Regions from separate parts of the Streptomyces sp. NPDC058001 genome, predicted to be linked through region 1. Evidence: riboswitches for the same ligand, from Rfam matches in the RefSeq annotation. Region 1 holds a riboswitch; the other holds the start of a gene.
The links. Region 1 has a riboswitch for glycine ahead of gcvP (aminomethyl-transferring glycine dehydrogenase). Riboswitches for the same ligand answer to the same signal wherever they lie in the genome.
Positions count from the first base shown of each region.

Region 1 (9,464 bases):
CGACCCGGCCTTCGGCTGTGTCGATGGACGGCGGCGCGCCGTCCGAACAGGTCGGCTACCGGGGCCCCACGGCCTGCGCGGCAGCGGGCATCACCTACCGCCAGCTCGATTACTGGGCCCGTACGGGCCTGGTCGAGCCGAGTGTGCGGGCCGCCTACGGCTCAGGGACACAGCGCCTCTACAGCTTCCGGGACGTCGTCGTCCTCAAGGTCGTGAAGCGGTTCCTGGACACCGGTGTCTCGCTCCAGAACATCCGGACCACCGTCCGGCACCTGCGGGAGCGCGGTTTCACGGATCTGGAACGCATGACGCTGATGAGCGATGGCGCGACGGTCTACGAGTGCACCTCGCCCGACGAGGTCCACGACCTGCTCCAGGGCGGCCAGGGCGTCTTCGGAATCGCCGTCGGCGTGGTGTGGCGGGACGTCGAGAGCGCGCTGTCGCAGCTGCACGGCGAGCGGGTCGACACCGGAGAGACGCTGGTCGGCAACAACCCGGCCGATGAGCTGGCACGGCGGCGTCACCGGGCGGTCTGAGCGGTCGGCCGGGCTCCGAGCGGTGCGGAACGGGGTCCGGAGGTGTACGGAAAGGGCCCCGAGCTGTGCGGAACGGGGTCCTGAGCGGCGGTCGGCGCCCCGGCGGTGGCGCTTCGCCAGGGCATTGTCAGTGGCGTAGGGCAGCATCGGAGATGTGAGAAGCGAGCCCACCATCCTGCATCTGGACATGGATGCCTTCTACGCCTCGGCGGAGCAGGCGGCCAAGCCCAGCCTGCGCGGAAAAGCGGTGGTGGTGGGCGGCCTGGGGCCGCGCGGTGTGGTGGCCACCGCCTCCTACGAGGCACGGCGCTTCGGAGTGCACTCCGCCATGCCCATGGCCCAGGCCCGCAGACTCGCGCCGAACGCCGCGTATCTCGTCCCCCGCTTCGCCTTCTACCGCGAGATCAGCGAGCGGGTGATGGGGCTGCTGCGGGAGCTGTCGCCGCTGGTGGAGCCCCTCAGCCTCGATGAGGCGTTCGTCGATCTGGAGGCCGGTGGGACCGCCTGGGACGCGGTGTCCGCGCAGACCACGGGGGAGCGGCTGCGCGCGGACATCAGGGCGGTGACCGGACTGACCGGATCCGTGGGGCTCGCCGCGTCCAAGATGCTCGCGAAGATCGGCTCGGAAGAGGCCAAGCCGGACGGCCTGGTGCTGATAGAGCCCGGCACCGAGCGCGCCCTGCTGGCCCCCATGTCCGTACGCACCCTGCCCGGCGTCGGGCCCGCCACCGGGGACCATCTGCGGCGCGCCGGGATCACCACGGTCGGGGAGATGGCCGAGGCGGGCGAGGACGAACTGGTACGGCTGCTCGGCAAGGCCCATGGGACCGCGCTGTACGCGATGGCGCACGCGCGGGACGAGCGGCCCGTCGTCGCCGAGCGGGAGACGAAATCGGTGTCCGTCGAGGACACCTACGACGTCGACATCCACGACCGCGTGCGGGTGCGCCTGGAGGTGCAGCGACTCGCCGACCGGTGCGTCCAGCGGCTGCGGGCCGCCGGGCACTCGGGGCGGACCGTCGTGCTCAAGGTCCGCAGATACGACTTCTCGACGCTCACCCGGTCCGAGACGCTGCGCGGGCCCACCGACGACCCCGCGGTGGTCCGGGAGGCGGCAGGGCGGCTCCTGGAGTCCGTGGACACCACCGGAGGCGTACGGCTGCTCGGGGTCGGGGTCAGCGGGCTCGCCGACTACACACAGGAGGATCTGTTCGCGCAGGCCGCCGCCGCGTCCGCCGCAGCGTCCGCCACCGTGTCGGAATCGGTCGCGGAGCACCCGTCGGCCCATGACGAGGGTGGGCCGGGCGAGGAATCGGCCGGCGACGCGACGGCCCACCCGGCGGGCGGTGACGCGCTCGCCCCGCCCGGTTCGGAAACGGGTGCCGAGCCCAGGGCCGAACGGCGCTGGGCGGCCGGGCACGACGTGCTGCACGCCACCTACGGGCAGGGATGGGTCCAGGGCAGCGGGGTGGGCAGGGTGACGGTCCGGTTCGAGACGCCGGACTCGGCTCCCGGGCGCGTACGGACCTTCCGTACGGACGACCCGGATCTGGAGCCCGCGGATCCGGTTTCGGTGGTGTCGGCGGTGGCGGAGGAGCGGTCACCGGTAACCACTGAGTCCACAGAACCTGTGTCTGCGGAACCCTCGCCCACGCAACCCCGTTCGGCTCAGCGGACCGCCGGGCCGCCCTCCGGTGGCTCCTCCCCGGATCCGGCGATATGACCGAAGTCCCGGTCGGGTGGCGGCGCGGATCCGGGGGCCGCGATGTCCAGGCCGTAGTGGTGGTAGAGCTGAAGCTCCTGCTCGGGGGAGAGATGCCGGCCGACGCCGAAATCGGGGGCGTCCTTGATCAGGGCCCGGTCGAAGGGGACGCGCAGGGTGCCTTCCACCAGCTCACTGGGCTCCAATGGCACAAAGGCGTCACGGCTGAACAACCCTGTCCTTATGGCCGCCCACTCCGGGACGCCGGTCGCGTCGTCGAGATAGACCTCGTCGATCGTGCCGATCTTCGTGCCGGTGCGGTCGAACGCCTTGCGGCCGATCAGGTTGCGCGGATCGATGTCGGTCTGCACGGGCCCTCCAACTGATCGCAACTCATCCCTAAGCCCTCGTAAAGACTACGAAAGAGCACATTGCGGCAGGCGGCCACTCGAAGCTTCGTGCGGGGGCCTCGCTGGTAGGCTGGCAAACGGCTGTTGACCCTGTGCGGGAGAGCTTCCCGGTAGCGACCGGGAGCGCCGAAGGAGCAAATCCTCCCCGGAATCTCTCAGGCCCCAGTACCGCACGGGTGAGGTCACTCTGGAAAGCAGGGCGGGAGTCGCAAGCCCCCGACCTCACCGACGGTGAAAGCCGGCGCGCCCCCGGGCGAGCCGGTGAAGCTCTCAGGTTGAGATGACAGAGGGGGAGGCCGTCCGGGCACCGCTGCCGTGGTGCCCCACGAAGGTCGCGTGAGACCAGGAGGCCCCCGCCATGAACGCCCACCGCATTCCGCTTTCCCGACTCGAACAGGGCATTCCGTTTGAACGGCGTCATATCGGGCCCGACGCCGAGGCCCGCGCCAAGATGCTCGCGCAGGTCGGGTACGGCTCGCTGGACGAACTGACGGCGACCGCGGTACCGGAAGTGATCAGGAGCGCCGAGGCCCTGGACCTGCCCGGCGCCCGCACGGAGGCCGAGGTCCTCACCGAACTGCGCGCCCTGGCGGACCGGAACGATGTTCTGGGTTCCATGATCGGCCTCGGCTACTACGGCACCTTCACGCCGCCGGTCGTACTGCGCAACGTCATGGAGAACCCGGCCTGGTACACCGCGTACACGCCGTACCAGCCGGAGATCTCGCAGGGGCGCCTCGAAGCGCTGTTGAACTTCCAGACCATGGTCGCGGAGCTGACCGGACTGCCGACCTCCGGTGCCTCGCTCCTGGACGAGGGCACGGCCGCCGCCGAGGCGATGGCGCTGTCCCGGCGGATGGGCAAGGTCAAGGACGGTGTCTTCCTGGTCGACGCCGACACCCTGCCGCAGACCGTCGCCGTGATCCGCACCCGGGCCGAACCGACCGGGGTCGAGGTCGTCGTGGACGACCTGTCGTCCGGGATCCCCACCGCGATCGCCGAGCGCGGAGTCGTCGGCGTCCTGCTCCAGTACCCGGGTGCCTCCGGTGCCGTACGCGAGCTGCGGACCGTCATCGAGCAGGCCCATGAACTCGGGGCGGTCGTCACCGTCGCCGCCGATCTGCTCGCGCTCACCCTGCTGACCTCGCCCGGCGAGCTGGGCGCCGACATCGCCGTCGGCACCACCCAGCGGTTCGGCGTCCCGATGGGCTTCGGCGGGCCGCACGCCGGATACATGGCGGTCCGCGAGAAGTTCGCCCGCAGCCTGCCCGGCCGTCTCGTCGGCGTCTCGGTGGACCGTGACGGCAACCAGGCGTACCGGCTCGCGCTCCAGACCCGTGAGCAGCACATCCGCCGCGAGAAGGCCACCAGTAACATCTGCACCGCTCAGGTGCTGCTCGCCGTGATGGCCGGAATGTACGCCGTCTACCACGGTCCCGACGGGCTGCGGACGATCGCCCGCCGCACCCACCGCTACGCCACACTCCTCGCCGAAGGGCTGAAGGCCGCCGGCGTCGAGATCGTGCACGGCGCCTACTTCGACACCCTGACCGCCCGGGTGCCCGGCGAGGCCGCGCGGATCGTCGCCGCCGCGCGCGAGGACGGCGTCAACCTCCGGCTCGTGGACGCCGACCACATCGGCATCGCCTGCGACGAGACCACCAACCGGGCCCAACTGGGCGCCGTATGGACCGCGTTCGGCGCCGAGGCCGACATCGACGCACTCGACGCGAGTGCCGCCGACGCGCTCCCGGACGAACTGCTGCGCACCGACGACTACCTCACACACCCCGTCTTCCACCAGTACCACTCCGAGACGGCGATGCTGCGCTATCTGCGCCGGCTCGCCGACCGGGACTACGCGCTCGACCGCGGCATGATCCCGCTGGGCTCCTGCACCATGAAGCTCAACGCGACCACGGAGATGGAGCCGGTCACCTGGCCGGAGTTCGGCCAGATGCACCCCTTCGCGCCCGCCGAGCAGGCGCAGGGCTATCTCACGCTCATCCGTGAGCTGGAGGAGCGGCTCGCCGAGGTCACCGGGTACGACAAGGTGTCCCTCCAGCCCAATGCCGGTTCGCAGGGCGAACTCGCGGGACTGCTCGCCGTGCGGGGGTACCACCGCGCCAACGGCGACGACCGGCGCACGATCTGCCTGATCCCGTCCTCCGCGCACGGCACGAACGCAGCGAGCGCGGTCATGGCCGGGATGAAGGTCGTCGTCGTGAGGACCGCCGACGACGGTGAGATCGACGTGGACGACCTGCGGGCCAAGATCGAGCAGTACCGCGAGGAACTCGCCGTACTGATGATCACCTACCCGTCCACGCACGGTGTGTTCGAGGAGCATGTCGCCGACATCTGCGCCGCCGTGCACGACGCCGGCGGTCAGGTCTACGTCGACGGCGCAAACCTCAACGCCCTTGTGGGCCTTGCCAAGCCGGGCCACTTCGGCGGCGATGTCTCGCACCTCAACCTGCACAAGACGTTCTGCATCCCGCACGGCGGCGGCGGCCCCGGCGTCGGTCCCGTCGGCGTCCGCGCCCACCTCGCGCCGTATCTGCCGAACCACCCGCTCCAGCCCGCCGCCGGGCCCGAGACGGGCGTCGGACCGATCTCGGCCGCTCCCTGGGGCTCGGCGGGCATCCTGCCGATCTCGTGGGCATACGTGCGGCTCATGGGCGGTGAGGGACTGAAGCGGGCCACCCAGGTCGCCGTGCTGTCCGCGAACTACGTGGCCAAGCGCCTCGAACCGCACTACCCGGTGCTCTACACCGGTCCCGGCGGGCTCGTCGCGCACGAGTGCATCATCGATCTGCGCCCGCTGACCAAGGCGACCGGAGTCAGCGTCGACGATGTCGCCAAGCGGCTCATCGACTACGGATTCCACGCGCCGACGATGTCGTTCCCGGTCGCCGGCACGCTGATGATCGAGCCGACCGAGAGCGAGGACCTGGGTGAACTTGACCGGTTCTGCGACGCGATGATCGCGATCCGCGCGGAGATCGAGAAGGTCGGCTCCGGGGCCTGGCCCGCCGAGGACAACCCCCTGCGCAACGCGCCGCACACCGCGCGGGCCCTGTCCGGCGACTGGGAGCACGCCTACGCGCGCGAGGAGGCCGTTTTCCCGGCGGGAGTCTCGCCCGCCGACAAGTACTGGCCGCCGGTCCGCCGGATCGACCAGGCGTACGGGGACCGTAACCTTGTGTGCTCCTGCCCGCCGTTGGACGCCTACGAGGACTGAGCGTGGCTCGCGCGCGGGGCGTCGTCCCGCGCGCGGGGGACATGCGTCGGGGCCGGTCCGGGTGTGGATTCCGGAGCGGCCCCTGTTCGTTCGTCACCGGGCTGTCTGTGCGCGGTGCGTGCTGCGTGTTGTGTTGTAGCCGTGCGTCGTGCCCGTATGTCGTGTCTGCGCTGTGCTGACGTGTTGTGCCTGTGTGTGACGGTCAGGCGGCGGTCATGATCTCGTCGGCGCCCAGCCCCAACGGGCGGTGCGGGGCGATGACCTGGCCGTTCGGCAGCAGCTCACCGGTGTCCTCGAAGAGCAGGACGCCGTTGCACAGGAGGCTCCAGCCCTGTTCGGGATGGTGCGCGACATGGAGCGCGGCCTCACGGTCGGCGGAATCTGCTGACGGGCACAGTGGCTGGTGCTGGCACATGGAAGGGTTCTTTCGCTGCGGATTGATGTGTGTCCTGCGGCTCGATGCATTGGTCATGGCCGCCCCCCGTATCTTCGGTCCGGTCCCAGTGTTGCCCTACGGGCGTGATTCCGCAGGGATTTCGTGGCAGCGGTTCTTACTGCTTAGAGACGTATCACCCGTGCGGACGGTTCAGCCAACCGCACTGTCCCTTCGGGGGGTTCGCAGTGGCCGAACCGGGCTAGTCATCGCGGGTCGTCGACGCCGGGTGCCGTCGAAGCCGGGTGCCGTCGAGGTCGGGACCGTCGAGGTCGGCGTACGCGAACGAGCCCGGCCCCGGCACAGTGTGCCAGGGACCGGGCTCGGCCGTGCGGTTCTCGTCAGGCGGGCGAACTCAGGAGCGGTGCGGGCGTCAGCCGTAGACCGAGGACGGGCAGCAGTTCGGCGACGTGATGCGGGCGGTGGGCCGCGATGCCGGGCGGTGCCGGTGCCAGCGGGACGAGCAGATCGGTCGGCGCGGGGCGTCCTTCGGCGCCGTCGGCCGCGCAGTCGCCGTGCAGCCACAGCGTGAGCATGTACAGCTCGGGGACCGACAACAGGCGTGCCTGGTAGGACGACTTGAGGCTCTCCGCCTGGCCGAGTGCCTTCTCCGTCGAGGCGATGTAGGGGCCCTCGAAGAAGTGCGAGAACGCCCAGCCGTCCGGTGTCAGGGTGGTGTCGGCCGCCGCCACGGACTGGCCGCCGTGGCGGATCAGGAAGCGCCAGCCCGCGAGCCGTGTGGGCGACGGGCCGCCGGACCCCAGACGGTCCAGTACGTGTACGGGTAGCGGGACTTCGGCGGTGACGGGTCCCTGGGCGGACCGCAGGGACGGGGTTCGGGCCTCACGGACAGCCGTGGGGGAACCGAGTGCCGCGAGAACGCTGCGCAGGGCAGGCGCGGGAGCAGGTGGGACATGCAGCGGCATGGTGGGTCGCCTCTCATCCACAGGCAGGCGGAAACAGGCAGGCGGAACACGGGGCAAGTGCGGACGACGCTGTCAGCTCTCGGGACCGGAGAGGGGCGGGGACATGACGGGGGACAAGACGGTCATGACCGCGGGCACGAACTCCCGGTCTCGCCAGCGAAGTTTATACGACACGTGTTCGTACAGTGTTTCCGCTAGCTCTCCGCGACCTAATGAGCAAGGCGTATTTCGGTCGCCGAAATGAGGGTTTTCTGACGATTCTCCGCGCACCCGACGCTGTGACCTCGGGCGACTTTCCGCAGCGGACGGCTGATTCTCGTCGGCATATTTCGCCAGGGTTCCGCAGGGCAAAACCGTGCAGTGGCCATTGCCCGGTGAATGTGCCCCGGTGTGACCGCCCCCACAGTAGCGTCCCCCGATGGCCTACGGTGGCGTTATCGATCACATTGCCTGGGCATCATCACCGGGTGACACAGCGGCCGGGATGCCGGGCTGCCCATTCGAGGAGGGATGCTTCGATGGGGGAGAAGGTCGTGGCAGGCGCGTTCGACCTGTCCGATCGGCAGCAGTACCGCAGGAAGCTCCGGCAGTGTCTGTCGGGGCTCGGGAGGCTGTTGGAGGAGGAGCGCTTCGACCGGCCCAAGAACCTGATGGGACTGGAGATCGAGCTGAATCTCGCCGGGCCGGACGGTCTGCCGAGAATGATGAATGCGCAAGTACTTGAGCGGATCGCGAGCCATGATTTCCAGACCGAACTCGCGATGTTCAATCTCGAAGTGAATATCGCCCCGCACCGGCTCGGCGGCCGGGTTCTCGACCGGCTCGCCGAGGAACTGCGCACCGGACTCGCGTACGCGCACCGGAAAGCGAACGAGGTCGACGCGGGAATCGTGATGATCGGTATTCTGCCGACCCTCGCCCAGCGCGATCTGGTCTCGGCGAATCTCTCAGCGGTCGACCGGTACACGCTGCTCAACGACCAGATCGTCGCCGCGCGGGGCGAGGACTTCGCGCTCGACATCGACGGCGTCGAGCGGCTGAGCTGCACCTCCGCGTCCATCGCGCCGGAAGCCGCCTGTACCTCCGTGCAGTTGCATCTCCAGGTGACGCCGGCCCGGTTCGCGGATGTGTGGAACGCGGCGCAGGCGGTGGCCGCCGTACAGGTGGCACTTGGTGCCAACTCGCCGTTCCTGTTCGGACATGAGCTGTGGCGTGAGTCGCGTCCGCCGCTCTTCCAGCAGTCCACCGACACGCGTCCGCCCGAACTCCAGGCGCAGGGCGTGCGGCCCCGCACCTGGTTCGGAGAGCGCTGGATCGATTCCGCGCACGATCTGTTCGAGGAGAATCTGCGGTACTTCCCGCCGCTGCTGCCCATCTGCGACGAGGAGGACCCGACGGCCGTGCTCGACGAGGGCGGGGTACCGACCCTCGCCGAACTCGTCCTGCACAACGGCACCGTCTACCGCTGGAACCGCCCGGTCTACGGCATCGCGGACGGCGTACCGCATCTGCGGGTCGAGAACCGGGTGCTGCCCGCCGGGCCGACCGTCACGGACGTCGTCGCCAACGCCGCGTTCTACTACGGCGTCGTACGGGCCCTCGCCGAGGACTCCCGGCCCGTGTGGTCCCGGTTGCCCTTCGAGGCGGCGGCGGCCAACTTCGACGCCGCGTGCCGGTACGGCATCGACGCCGAGCTGGAGTGGCCGCGGCGGGTACGGCACGGCGGTACCGCGAAGGTGCCCGCGGTCCAGCTCGTACGGGACGAGTTGCTGCCGTTGGCCGCGGCCGGGCTGGACGCGTGGGGTGTCGAGCCCGCCGACCGGGACTTCTATCTCGGGGTGATCGAGGAGCGGTGCGCGCTGCGGATGAACGGCGCCGCGTGGCAGGCCGCCACCTTCCACCGGGCGCTGGAGAACGGTCTGGAGCGGGACGCGGCGCTCGCCGCCACCACGCGCCGGTACGCCGAGCTGATGCACGCCGGGGATCCGGTGCACATGTGGCCGGTGGGGTTGCCGCAACCGGCGATGCCTCTGGGGTGACCGGGAGTCGGCGTTGGGTCAGCATGGGGTTGGCGTCCGGTCGGCGTTGGGCCGGCGTTGGGCCGGGGTTGGGCCGGGGTTGGGTCAGTATGTGGCCGGCGTCGGATCAGCTTTGGGTGCCGGCCGCGACGATCGCCTTCAGGATGACCGAGTGGATGTCCGCCGGGTCGCTGA
Region 1 is NZ_JBHVQT010000006.1:551,151-560,614, reverse strand. It holds gene ACFVT5_RS18135 (MerR family transcriptional regulator) at 1-536, shown strand, start outside; gene ACFVT5_RS18130 (DNA polymerase IV) at 691-2,259, shown strand; gene ACFVT5_RS18125 (PRC-barrel domain-containing protein) at 2,205-2,609, opposite strand; glycine riboswitch at 2,734-2,829, shown strand; gene gcvP (aminomethyl-transferring glycine dehydrogenase) at 3,007-5,892, shown strand; gene ACFVT5_RS18115 (DUF5999 family protein) at 6,095-6,307, opposite strand; gene ACFVT5_RS18110 (hypothetical protein) at 6,667-7,251, opposite strand; gene ACFVT5_RS18105 (glutamate-cysteine ligase family protein) at 7,770-9,290, shown strand; gene ACFVT5_RS18100 (substrate-binding and VWA domain-containing protein) at 9,397-9,464, opposite strand, start outside.

Region 2 (9,464 bases), on a different contig from region 1:
GCCCACAGCCCTGTCCACAGCTCAGAGGAGCCGACCGTCCGATGACCGACCCGACCTCCTCACCCACGACTGCCGGCATCGGCACCTGTGTCTCCGACGGGACGGCCCCCGACCCCGTGGTCACGGTGGACGACGTCCGCGCGGAAGCACTCGCCCTGCTGGAGGGCGTCGCCGACGGCGACGACCTCGACGCCCCGACGTCCGCGCTGATCGGACTCGCCGTCAACGCGTCGGTCTGCTCCCTGGGCGGCCCCCGTATCGAACGGGAGATCCGGCAGGCGCTGGACGCCGGTGCCACGGCGGCGCAGGTGCACGAGACCCTGGTCGTCGTCTCCGGCCTCGGCGTGCACACCCTGATGGAGGGGTCCGGACGGCTCGCCGCGGTGCTGCGCGAACGAGGCGACACCAGCCTCGACGTTCCGCTGGACGCGGACCGGGCGACACTGCGGGGGACGAGGCAGGGCGACGACCCGTACTGGCGGGACTTCGAGCGCGAAGTCCCCGGGTTCCTCGACGCGCTGTTGCGGCTCTCTCCCGAGTCGTATCAGGCGTTCTTCGACTACTGCGCGGTCCCTTGGCGTACGGGCGCGCTGCGCGGCCGGGTCAAGGAGCTGATCTCGATGGCCAGTGACGCCACTCCCGCCCATCGCTATCTGCCGGGCCTGCGGCTGCACCTCGCCAACGCCGTCCGGCTCGGCTGCGGGCGTACGGCCGTGCTGCACGCGCTCGACATCGCCGCCGCCGCACCACCCCACCTCGGCGTACCCGCCGTCCCGCACGACCGGCCCTGACCCGCGCGACCGGTTCCGAACCGTACAACCAGCCCCTCAGGCGCCGCTGGAAAGCGCCTGCTCTTCATGGAAAGCAATGAGGTATACGGACATGGCAAACGAACTCGCCGACAAGGTAGCCGTCGTCACAGGGGGTGTCAGCGGCATCGGTCGTGGCATCGTCGAGGTCTTCGTGGAGGAGGGGGCCAGGGTCGTCGTCGGGGACATCGACGACGACGCCGGGCACGCGCTCCAGAAGACGTTCGGGCCCGACGTCGTCTTCCAGCACACGGACGTCACGGTCGAGGCCGATATGGAGGTGCTCGTCGCACGCGCGGTGAGCGAGTACGGCGCGCTGGACGTCATGGTGAACAACGCCGGGGCGCTCGGTGATCAGAGCGGACTCCTCGACCTGGACGCCGCGGGGTTCACCCGTACCGTCGATCTTCTGCTGCGGTCCGTGGCATTGGGCCACAAGTACGCGGCGCGCCGGATGAAGGCACAGGGCACCGGCGGCAGCATCGTGTCCATGTCCAGCATCGCGGGCATCCAGGCCGGACTGTCCTCGGCCTCGTACGACTCCGCCAAGGCCGGGGTGATCCAGCTGGCCCGCACCGCGGCGTACGAACTGTCGCCGTACCGGATCCGCTCCAACGTGATCATGCCCGGCCTGATCCTCACCCCGATCATGGCCAAGGGCACCGGTCTGGACCCGTCGCAGTACGGGGCGTTCGTCGACGCACTGGCGGAACCGCTCGGGCGGCTGCACCCGATCGGCCGCGCGGGTCTGCCCCGGGACCTGGCCGGCATGGCGCTGTTCTTCGCCAGTGACCGCTCGGAGTTCATCACGGGCCAGAACATCGCGGTCGACGGCGGCATCACCGCGGTGTCCAACCGCGACATGGGAGCGGTGGTCGGCCAGGCGTTCACGGCCATGGGGATCACGGACGTCGATCCCGAATTCTCGGCGGCGGCCAAACACAAGGACTCCTGAACGGGGTCGGGGAAATCCGGTGCGGTACCGCGTCCCCGCGAGGGGCGCGGGGAACCGCGCGCCCAGCCACCGCCGGCCCGCGGATTTCCCCACCGGCCTTCCAGCGGAGCACCCCGCACCAGCGAATCGATCGGAGACACCCATGCAACTCAAGGACAAGCGGGTCATCGTCACCGGCGGAGCCCAAGGCATCGGCGAGGCCGTCGTGCGGGCCTACGCGGCCGAGGGCGCCGTGGTCAGCTCGGTCGACGTGAACGAGGACCTGGGCCGCGAAGTGGCGGAAGCGGCGTCGGCGGCGGGACCCGGATCGGTGACGTTCTCCCGGGCCGACGTCAGCGACCGAGACCAGGTGAACGCGGTCTTCACCGAGGCGGCCTCCCGTATGGGCGGGCTCGATGTCCTCGTTCATGTCGCGGGCATCCAGCGCCACGCCGCTGCCGACGACGTCACGCAGGACTTCCTGGAGACCCTTTTCAAGGTCAATGTCTACGGCACCGTGCACACCAACTCCGCGGCCTACGCGGTGATGCGGGAGGCGGGCGCCGGAGCGATCATCAACTTCGGCTCCGAGTCCGGCCTGACGGCGGAACTGCACAATGCCGTCTACGGTTCAACCAAGGCCGCCGTGCACACCTGGACCCGGTCCGTCGCACGGGAGTGGGGCCCGTCCGGGGTCCGCGTCAACGCGGTCCTGCCGTATGTGGTCACCCCTATGTACGAGCAGTTCCGCAAGGCACTCTCGCCGGAAGAGCTGGCGGCCCACGACCAGGCGACCGCCGAACAGATCCCGCTCGGCGGCAAGTTCGGGGACCCCGCCAAGGATCTGGCACCGGTCATGGTCTTCCTGGCGAGCGACGCGTCGCACTTCATCACCGGCCAACTCATCCCGGTGGACGGCGGCCTCATCTCCGTCCGCTAGTCGGCTAGTCCGCTAGTCCGCTAGTCCGCGAGTCGGCTGGTCGGCTGGTCAGGGCCTACGCCGTCAGCACTCGATGATGTTCACCGCAAGCCCGCCCCGAGCCGTCTCCTTGTACTTGACGCTCATGTCCGCGCCCGTTTCCTTCATTGTTTTGATGACCTTGTCGAGGGACACCTTGTGGGTGCCGTCGCCGCGCATGGCCATCTTTGCCGCCGTGACGGCTTTCACGGCGGCCATGCCGTTGCGCTCGATGCAGGGGATCTGGACGAGACCGCCGACCGGGTCGCAGGTCAGGCCCAGATTGTGCTCCATGCCGATCTCGGCGGCGTTCTCGACCTGTTCGGGGCTGCCGCCCATGACCTCCGCGAGCGCGCCAGCCGCCATCGAGCAGGCCGAGCCGACCTCGCCCTGGCAGCCGACCTCGGCGCCGGAGATCGACGCGTTCTCCTTGAAGAGCATGCCGATCGCGCCCGCCGCGAGGAGGAAGCGGACCACGCCCTCCTCCTTCTCCCGGGCGGTGCCGCCGGCCACGAAGTTCATGAAGTAGTGCAGCACCGCGGGGATGATGCCGGCGGCGCCGTTCGTCGGCGCGGTCACCACCCGGCCGCCCGCCGCGTTCTCCTCGTTCACGGCCATCGCGTAGAGCGTGATCCACTCCATCGCGTGCGCCGCCGGGTCGCCGTCGGCGCGCAGTTGGCGGGCGGTCGTGGCGGCGCGGCGGCGGACCTTGAGGCCGCCCGGCAGGATGCCCTCACGGGCCATCCCGCGCGCGACACAGCTCTGCATGGCCTGCCAGATCTCCAGCAGGCCCTCGTGGATCTCCTCCTCGCTACGCCACGCCTTCTCGTTCTCCAGCATCAGCGAGGAGATCGACAGACCGGTGTCCTTCGACAGCCGCAGCAGCTCGTCACCCGTGCGGAACGGGTACTTCAGCACCGTGTCGTCCAGCTTGATCCGGTCCGCGCCGACCGCTTCCTCGTCCACGACGAAGCCGCCGCCCACCGAGTAGTACGTCTTCTCCAGGACCAGCCCGCCGGCAGCGTCGTACGCGAAGATCGTCATGCCGTTGGCGTGGTACGGGAGCGTCTCGCGGCGGTGCAGGACCAGGTCGTCGTCGTAGGAGAAGGCGATCTCGTGCGCCCCGAGGAGGCTGAGCCGTCCGGTCGTCCGGATCTGCTCGACGCGTTCGTCGGCGTGCTCCACGTCGACCGTGCGCGGCGACTCGCCCTCCAGGCCGAGCAGCACCGCCTTGGGGGTGCCGTGCCCATGGCCGGTCGCGCCGAGGGAGCCGTACAACTCGGCGCGTACCGACGTGGTGTGGGCGAGCAGGCCGTCGTTCTTCAGGCGGCGCGCGAACATCCGGGCCGCGCGCATCGGGCCGACCGTATGGGAGCTGGACGGGCCGATGCCGATCGAGAACAGGTCGAAGACCGAGATGGCCACGGGGGAACTCCTAGCTGGGGTTGGTAGACGCCGTCGTCTGCCGGGTCGTGCCGATGTCGTACGGATGCCGATGCGGATGCCGATGCCGTATCGGGGTGGGGCGGGGCACCACGTTCCTCGTCAGTGTGCGTAGTGCCCCGCTCGCGTCGTGCGGGTCCGGGGTCTACAGCCCCGGGTACAGCGGGTGCTTCGTGGCGAGCGCGGTCACCCGCGCCCGGAGGGCGTCCGTGTCGTACGACGGCTTCAGCGCCTCGGCGATGATGTCGGCGACCTCACGGAAGTCCTCGGTGGTGAAACCGCGGGTGGCCAGTGCCGGGGTGCCGATCCGCAGGCCCGAGGTGACCATCGGGGGCCGTGGGTCGTTCGGGACGGCGTTGCGGTTGACCGTGATGCCGACCTCGTGGAGCCGGTCCTCGGCCTGCTGACCGTCCAGCTCCGACTCGCGCAGGTCCACCAGGACCAGATGCACATCGGTGCCGCCGGACAGCACGTTCACGCCGACCGCGCGGGCGTCGTCCTGGACGAGCCGCTCGGCGAGGATGTGCGCGCCCTCCAGGGTGCGCCGCTGGCGCTCCTTGAAGTCCTCGGTCGCCGCGACCTTGAAGGAGACCGCCTTCGCGGCGATCACATGCTCCAGGGGACCACCCTGCTGGCCAGGGAAGACCGCCGAGTTGATCTTCTTGGCCAGCTCCTGCGTGGACAGGATGACCCCGCCGCGCGGACCGCCGAGGGTCTTGTGCGTGGTGGTGGTCACGACATGGGCGTGCGGCACCGGGTTCGGGTGCAGCCCCGCGGCCACCAGGCCCGCGAAGTGCGCCATGTCGACCATCAGATACGCGCCGACCTCGTCCGCGATCCGGCGGAAGGCCGCGAAGTCGAGCTGCCGCGGATACGCGGACCAGCCCGCCACGATCAGCTTCGGCCTGGCCTCCTTGGCGAGCTTCTCGACCTCTGCCATGTCGACCTGACCGGTGGTCTCGTCCACGTGGTACGCGACCACGTTGTACAGCTTGCCGGAGAAGTTGATCTTCATGCCGTGGGTCAGGTGCCCGCCGTGCGCGAGGTTCAGACCCATGATCGTGTCACCGGGCTTGAGCAGCGCGAACATCGCCGCCGCGTTGGCCTGGGCACCCGAGTGGGGCTGCACATTGGCGTGCTCGGCGCCGAACAGCGCCTTCACCCGGTCGATGGCGATCTGCTCGACCACGTCGACGTGCTCACAGCCGCCGTAGTAGCGGCGGCCCGGGTAGCCCTCGGCGTACTTGTTGGTGAGGACGGAGCCCTGGGCCTCCATCACCGCGACCGGAGCGAAGTTCTCCGACGCGATCATCTCAAGGGTGGACTGCTGACGGTGCAGCTCGGCGTCGACGGCGGCGGCGACATCCGGGTCGAGTTCGTGGAGAGACTGGTTCAGAAGTGACATCAGAAGATCCCTACGGGTCGGGGTCAGCCGGCGAAGTCGGTGTACTCGTCCGCCGAGAGCAGGTCGCCCGGCTCATCGGAGACGCGCACCTTGAACAGCCAACCGCCCTCGAACGGGGCGGAGTTCACCAGCGAGGGGTCCTCCACCACGTCCTGGTTGGCGGCGACGACCTCACCGGTCACGGGGGAGTACAGATCGCTCACCGACTTGGTCGACTCCAGCTCACCGCAGGTCTCGCCCGCCGTCACCGTGTCACCGACCTCCGGGAGCTGTACGTACACGACGTCACCGAGCGCGTTGGCCGCGTGCTCCGTGATCCCGACCGTCGACACGCCGTCATCGGCGGCCGACAGCCACTCGTGCTCCTTGCTGTAGCGCAGCTGCTGGGGGTTGCTCATGACGTGAATTCTCCTGTACGCGGATGAGTGCTGAAGGAAGGGAGGGTCGGGAAGGGAGGGCGGGTACGGACCGGAGCGCGGGAGGTCACTTCCGGCGCTGGTAGAACGGCAGCGCCACGACCTCGTACGGCTCATGCGTACCGCGGATGTCGACGCCCACACCGGTCGTGCCCGGCGCGGCGTGCGCGGCGTCCACGTACGCCATGGCGATCGGCCGGCCGAGCGTCGGCGACGGCGCGCCCGAGGTGACCTGGCCGACGGCCTCGCCCGCCGCGACCACTGGGAACCCGGCGCGGGGCACCCGGCGGCCCTCGGCGATCAGCCCGACCAGCTTGCGCGGCGGATCCGTCGCCGCCCGCTCGGCCGCGGCGGACAGGGCCTCGCGCCCCACGAAGTCGCCGTCCTTCTCGAACTTCACGACCCGGCCGAGCCCGGCGTCGAAGGGCGTGAGCGAGGTCGTCAGCTCATGCCCGTACAGCGGCATGCCCGCCTCCAGGCGCAGGGTGTCCCGGCAGGACAGTCCGCACGGCACCAGACCGGCGTCCTGACCGGCGTCGGTCAGTGCCCGCCACAGCTTCTCGGCGTCGGCGGGGGCCACGAACAGCTCGAAGCCGTCCTCGCCCGTGTACCCGGTGCGCGCGATCAGGGCGGGTACCCCGGCGACCGTGCCGGGCAGCCCGGCGTAGTACTTCAGGCCATCGAGGTCCGCGTCGGTCAGGGACTTCAGGATGCCGGGGGACTCGGGGCCCTGGACCGCGAGCAGCGCGTACGCGTCCCGGTCGTCGCGGACCTCGGCGTCGAACCCGGCGGCCCGCTCGGTGATCGCGTCCAGGACGGTCTGCGCGTTGCCCGCGTTCGCGACGACCATGTACTCGGTGTCGGCGAGGCGGTACACGATCAGGTCGTCGAGGATGCCGCCGTCCTCCTGGCAGATCATGGTGTAGCGGGCGCGGCCGACGCCGACCGTGCCGATGTTGCCGACCAGGGCAAAGTTCAGGACGTTCACGGCCTGCGGACCTGTGACGGTGATCTCACCCATGTGCGACAGGTCGAAGAGTCCGGCGCGGGTGCGTACCGCCTGGTGCTCGTCGCGCTCGCTCCCGTACCGCAGCGGCATGTCCCAGCCCGCGAAGTCGGTCATGGTCGCGCCGAGCGACCGGTGCAGGGCGTCGAGCGCGGTCTGACGGGGGGCAGTGCTCGGGGCATTGCTCATGAGGGGGTGCTCCCAGGGCATGACGGGCGAGGGCGATCCTCCCCATCTGTCATCGGAACCTGAGAGGTTCGCCGGGAGTCCACCGCTCGGCGGATCCGGCTTGCACCTTGGGTGGAGCCGCACGCGTCAAGCACGGCGGCCCGCTTTTCAGATGTGCCTCGCCCACGCGGTATCTGGGCCTGAGAGATTCAAGGGAGGGACTTGCTCCTTCGGCGCCCCGGTCGTGGCCGAGGGCTCTCCCGCGTGGATTCAAGCGGCCTGTTTGGAGTTGGCGGGGTCATCATTGCACGCATCCCGGCGACACGGCAGGGCGGTGGCCTGTAACCGCCTTGTGGCAGGACCAGGACGCAATCGCGGTTCACCCCGCATTACCTTCTCTTTACACTCGACGGGGAAGGCTCACGTGGACCCCAGGGGGAGGACGCTCACGGTGAACAGGACCAGGGTGTACGCGACGGTGACGGGTGTCGCGCTGCCCAAGCAGCCCGGCGCCCCGACGGTGGAGACCTTCGCCGACGGGCGGACCGCCGTCGTGCGTGATCTGCGCGAGCGCGCGGGCCGCAGCCCGCACCGGCTCCGCTTCACCCCCGGCGACCTGGTCGTCGTCTCGGGACTGCCCGGCAGCGGCAAGTCCACGCTGATGCGGCGCACGGTCAGCGGGCACCGGATCGACTCGCAGGACACCCGCGACCGCTGGGCGTCCCGGGTGCCGCGCTTCGTGCCGTACGCCGTGTACCGCCCGCTGGTCCGCCTCGCCCACTTCGCGGGCCTGCGCCGCGCGCTGCGCACCGGCGAGAGCGTCGTCGTCCACGACTGCGGTACGCAGCGGTGGGTCCGGCGCTGGCTCGCCCGCGACGCCCGCAGGCGTGGGGCCACCCTGCATCTGCTGCTGCTCGACGTCCCGCCGGACACGGCCCTGGACGGCCAGCGGGAGCGCGGCAGGGGAGTGTCGCGGTACGCGTTCCGGCGGCACCGCAGGACCGTGGGGCAGCTGGTGCGGGCCGCCGAGCGGGGCGACCTGCCGCCGGGGTGCCGCTCCGCGCTGCTCCTGGACCGGACGGCGGCGGACGTACTGCGCGCGATCCGCTTCGACCGCTGACCACGACCGCCGACGCGGCGTTCCTCCCGGTACGCGTTAGGGTGCGAGCCGCAGAAACAGCGGTCCGGAGCAGGTGGTTGACGATGGAGATACCGGCACAGACGGCCCACGCCGTGCCCTACGGCGGATGGCCCGGCAACGAGCTGGAGGAGGTGCTCGCCGCCGCACTCGGTGCGACGGCGCCCTCGGCGGGCGGCCGGATCATCGAAGTACTCGGCCGCAGCCACCTCTGGGTGCCGTTGCCGGCCGGCGGCGGACCCGGGGGACCCACGCTCGACCTGCCCACGCTGGAGATCGACGGGCAGGCGTATGTCCCGGTCTTCAGCTCCGAGCAGCAGTTCCGCCAGGTCGTCGGCGACCGGATGGGGTGCACCGTCGCGCCCGCCGTCGAGTTCGCGCGCGGACTCCCGCCGCAGCTCGGCATCGTGGTCAACCCCGACGGAGCCGTGGGTGTCCCGCTCCCGCCGCCCGCCGTCGCCGAACTGTGCCGCGCGGGGCGCAGTCCGCTCGACGGTCCCGCGAGCGGTGGCCGGGTGCGCCTCTTCGAGCCGGACTGGCAGCACGACCCGGTGGACTTCCTGGCCGCCGCCGCCGCCGAGTTCGCCGCGACCGGTGTGGTGGTGAGCGCCCGCCGCTGTCTGGCCAGTGTCGAGGGCGGCGACCCGGTGCTGTTCGTCGGCGTCGAGTTGAACCGGTGGGACGAGCAGGTCGGCGAACTGCCCCTGGACGCCCTCGGCCGGGCGCTCGGCCGGGCGCCGGCGGGCTGGCCGGTGAACCTGGTTCTGCTCGACGCGGCCCAGGACCCGGTGGTCGACTGGATGCGCGAGAGGGTCCGGCCGTTCTACGCCCAGGGGCAGCACTGAGCCGGGGCCACGGGCGGCACTGACCCCCGGGCCACGGGAGGGCACTGACTCCGGGTCACGGGAGGGCACTGACCGGCCCACGCGCGGCACCGAACCGGCCCCGAGCGCCTCCGGGTCCGGCGCGTGCGGTACGACGCGGCGGCCGGTGCGTCAAGTCGCCGCCGGGATCGCCGCATAAGCTGGTTTCATGGCCTGGTCGAAGTGCCGCGGCAGCGGCACGTGACCCGGGGGATTTCGGTGGGTTTCGTCGAAAGTGTCACGAAGGGGCGATCAAGGGTGAGTGCGTCGGGCACGGCTGCGGCCGGGCAGGTCGAGCACATGCTGCGCCAGGTGACCCCCGGG
Region 2 is NZ_JBHVQT010000012.1:68,633-78,096, forward strand. It holds gene ACFVT5_RS28810 (class I adenylate-forming enzyme family protein) at 1-45, shown strand, start outside; gene ACFVT5_RS28815 (hypothetical protein) at 42-791, shown strand; gene ACFVT5_RS28820 (SDR family NAD(P)-dependent oxidoreductase) at 883-1,764, shown strand; gene ACFVT5_RS28825 (SDR family NAD(P)-dependent oxidoreductase) at 1,907-2,683, shown strand; gene ACFVT5_RS28830 (L-serine ammonia-lyase) at 2,747-4,126, opposite strand; gene glyA (serine hydroxymethyltransferase) at 4,290-5,549, opposite strand; gene gcvH (glycine cleavage system protein GcvH) at 5,573-5,947, opposite strand; gene gcvT (glycine cleavage system aminomethyltransferase GcvT) at 6,033-7,160, opposite strand; glycine riboswitch at 7,318-7,412, opposite strand; gene ACFVT5_RS28850 (AAA family ATPase) at 7,591-8,259, shown strand; gene ACFVT5_RS28855 (enhanced serine sensitivity protein SseB) at 8,343-9,122, shown strand; gene ACFVT5_RS28860 (enhanced serine sensitivity protein SseB C-terminal domain-containing protein) at 9,399-9,464, shown strand, end outside.
Region 2: linked by a shared signal. The riboswitch ahead of gcvT (glycine cleavage system aminomethyltransferase GcvT) and the one ahead of gcvP (aminomethyl-transferring glycine dehydrogenase) in region 1 are both predicted to bind glycine.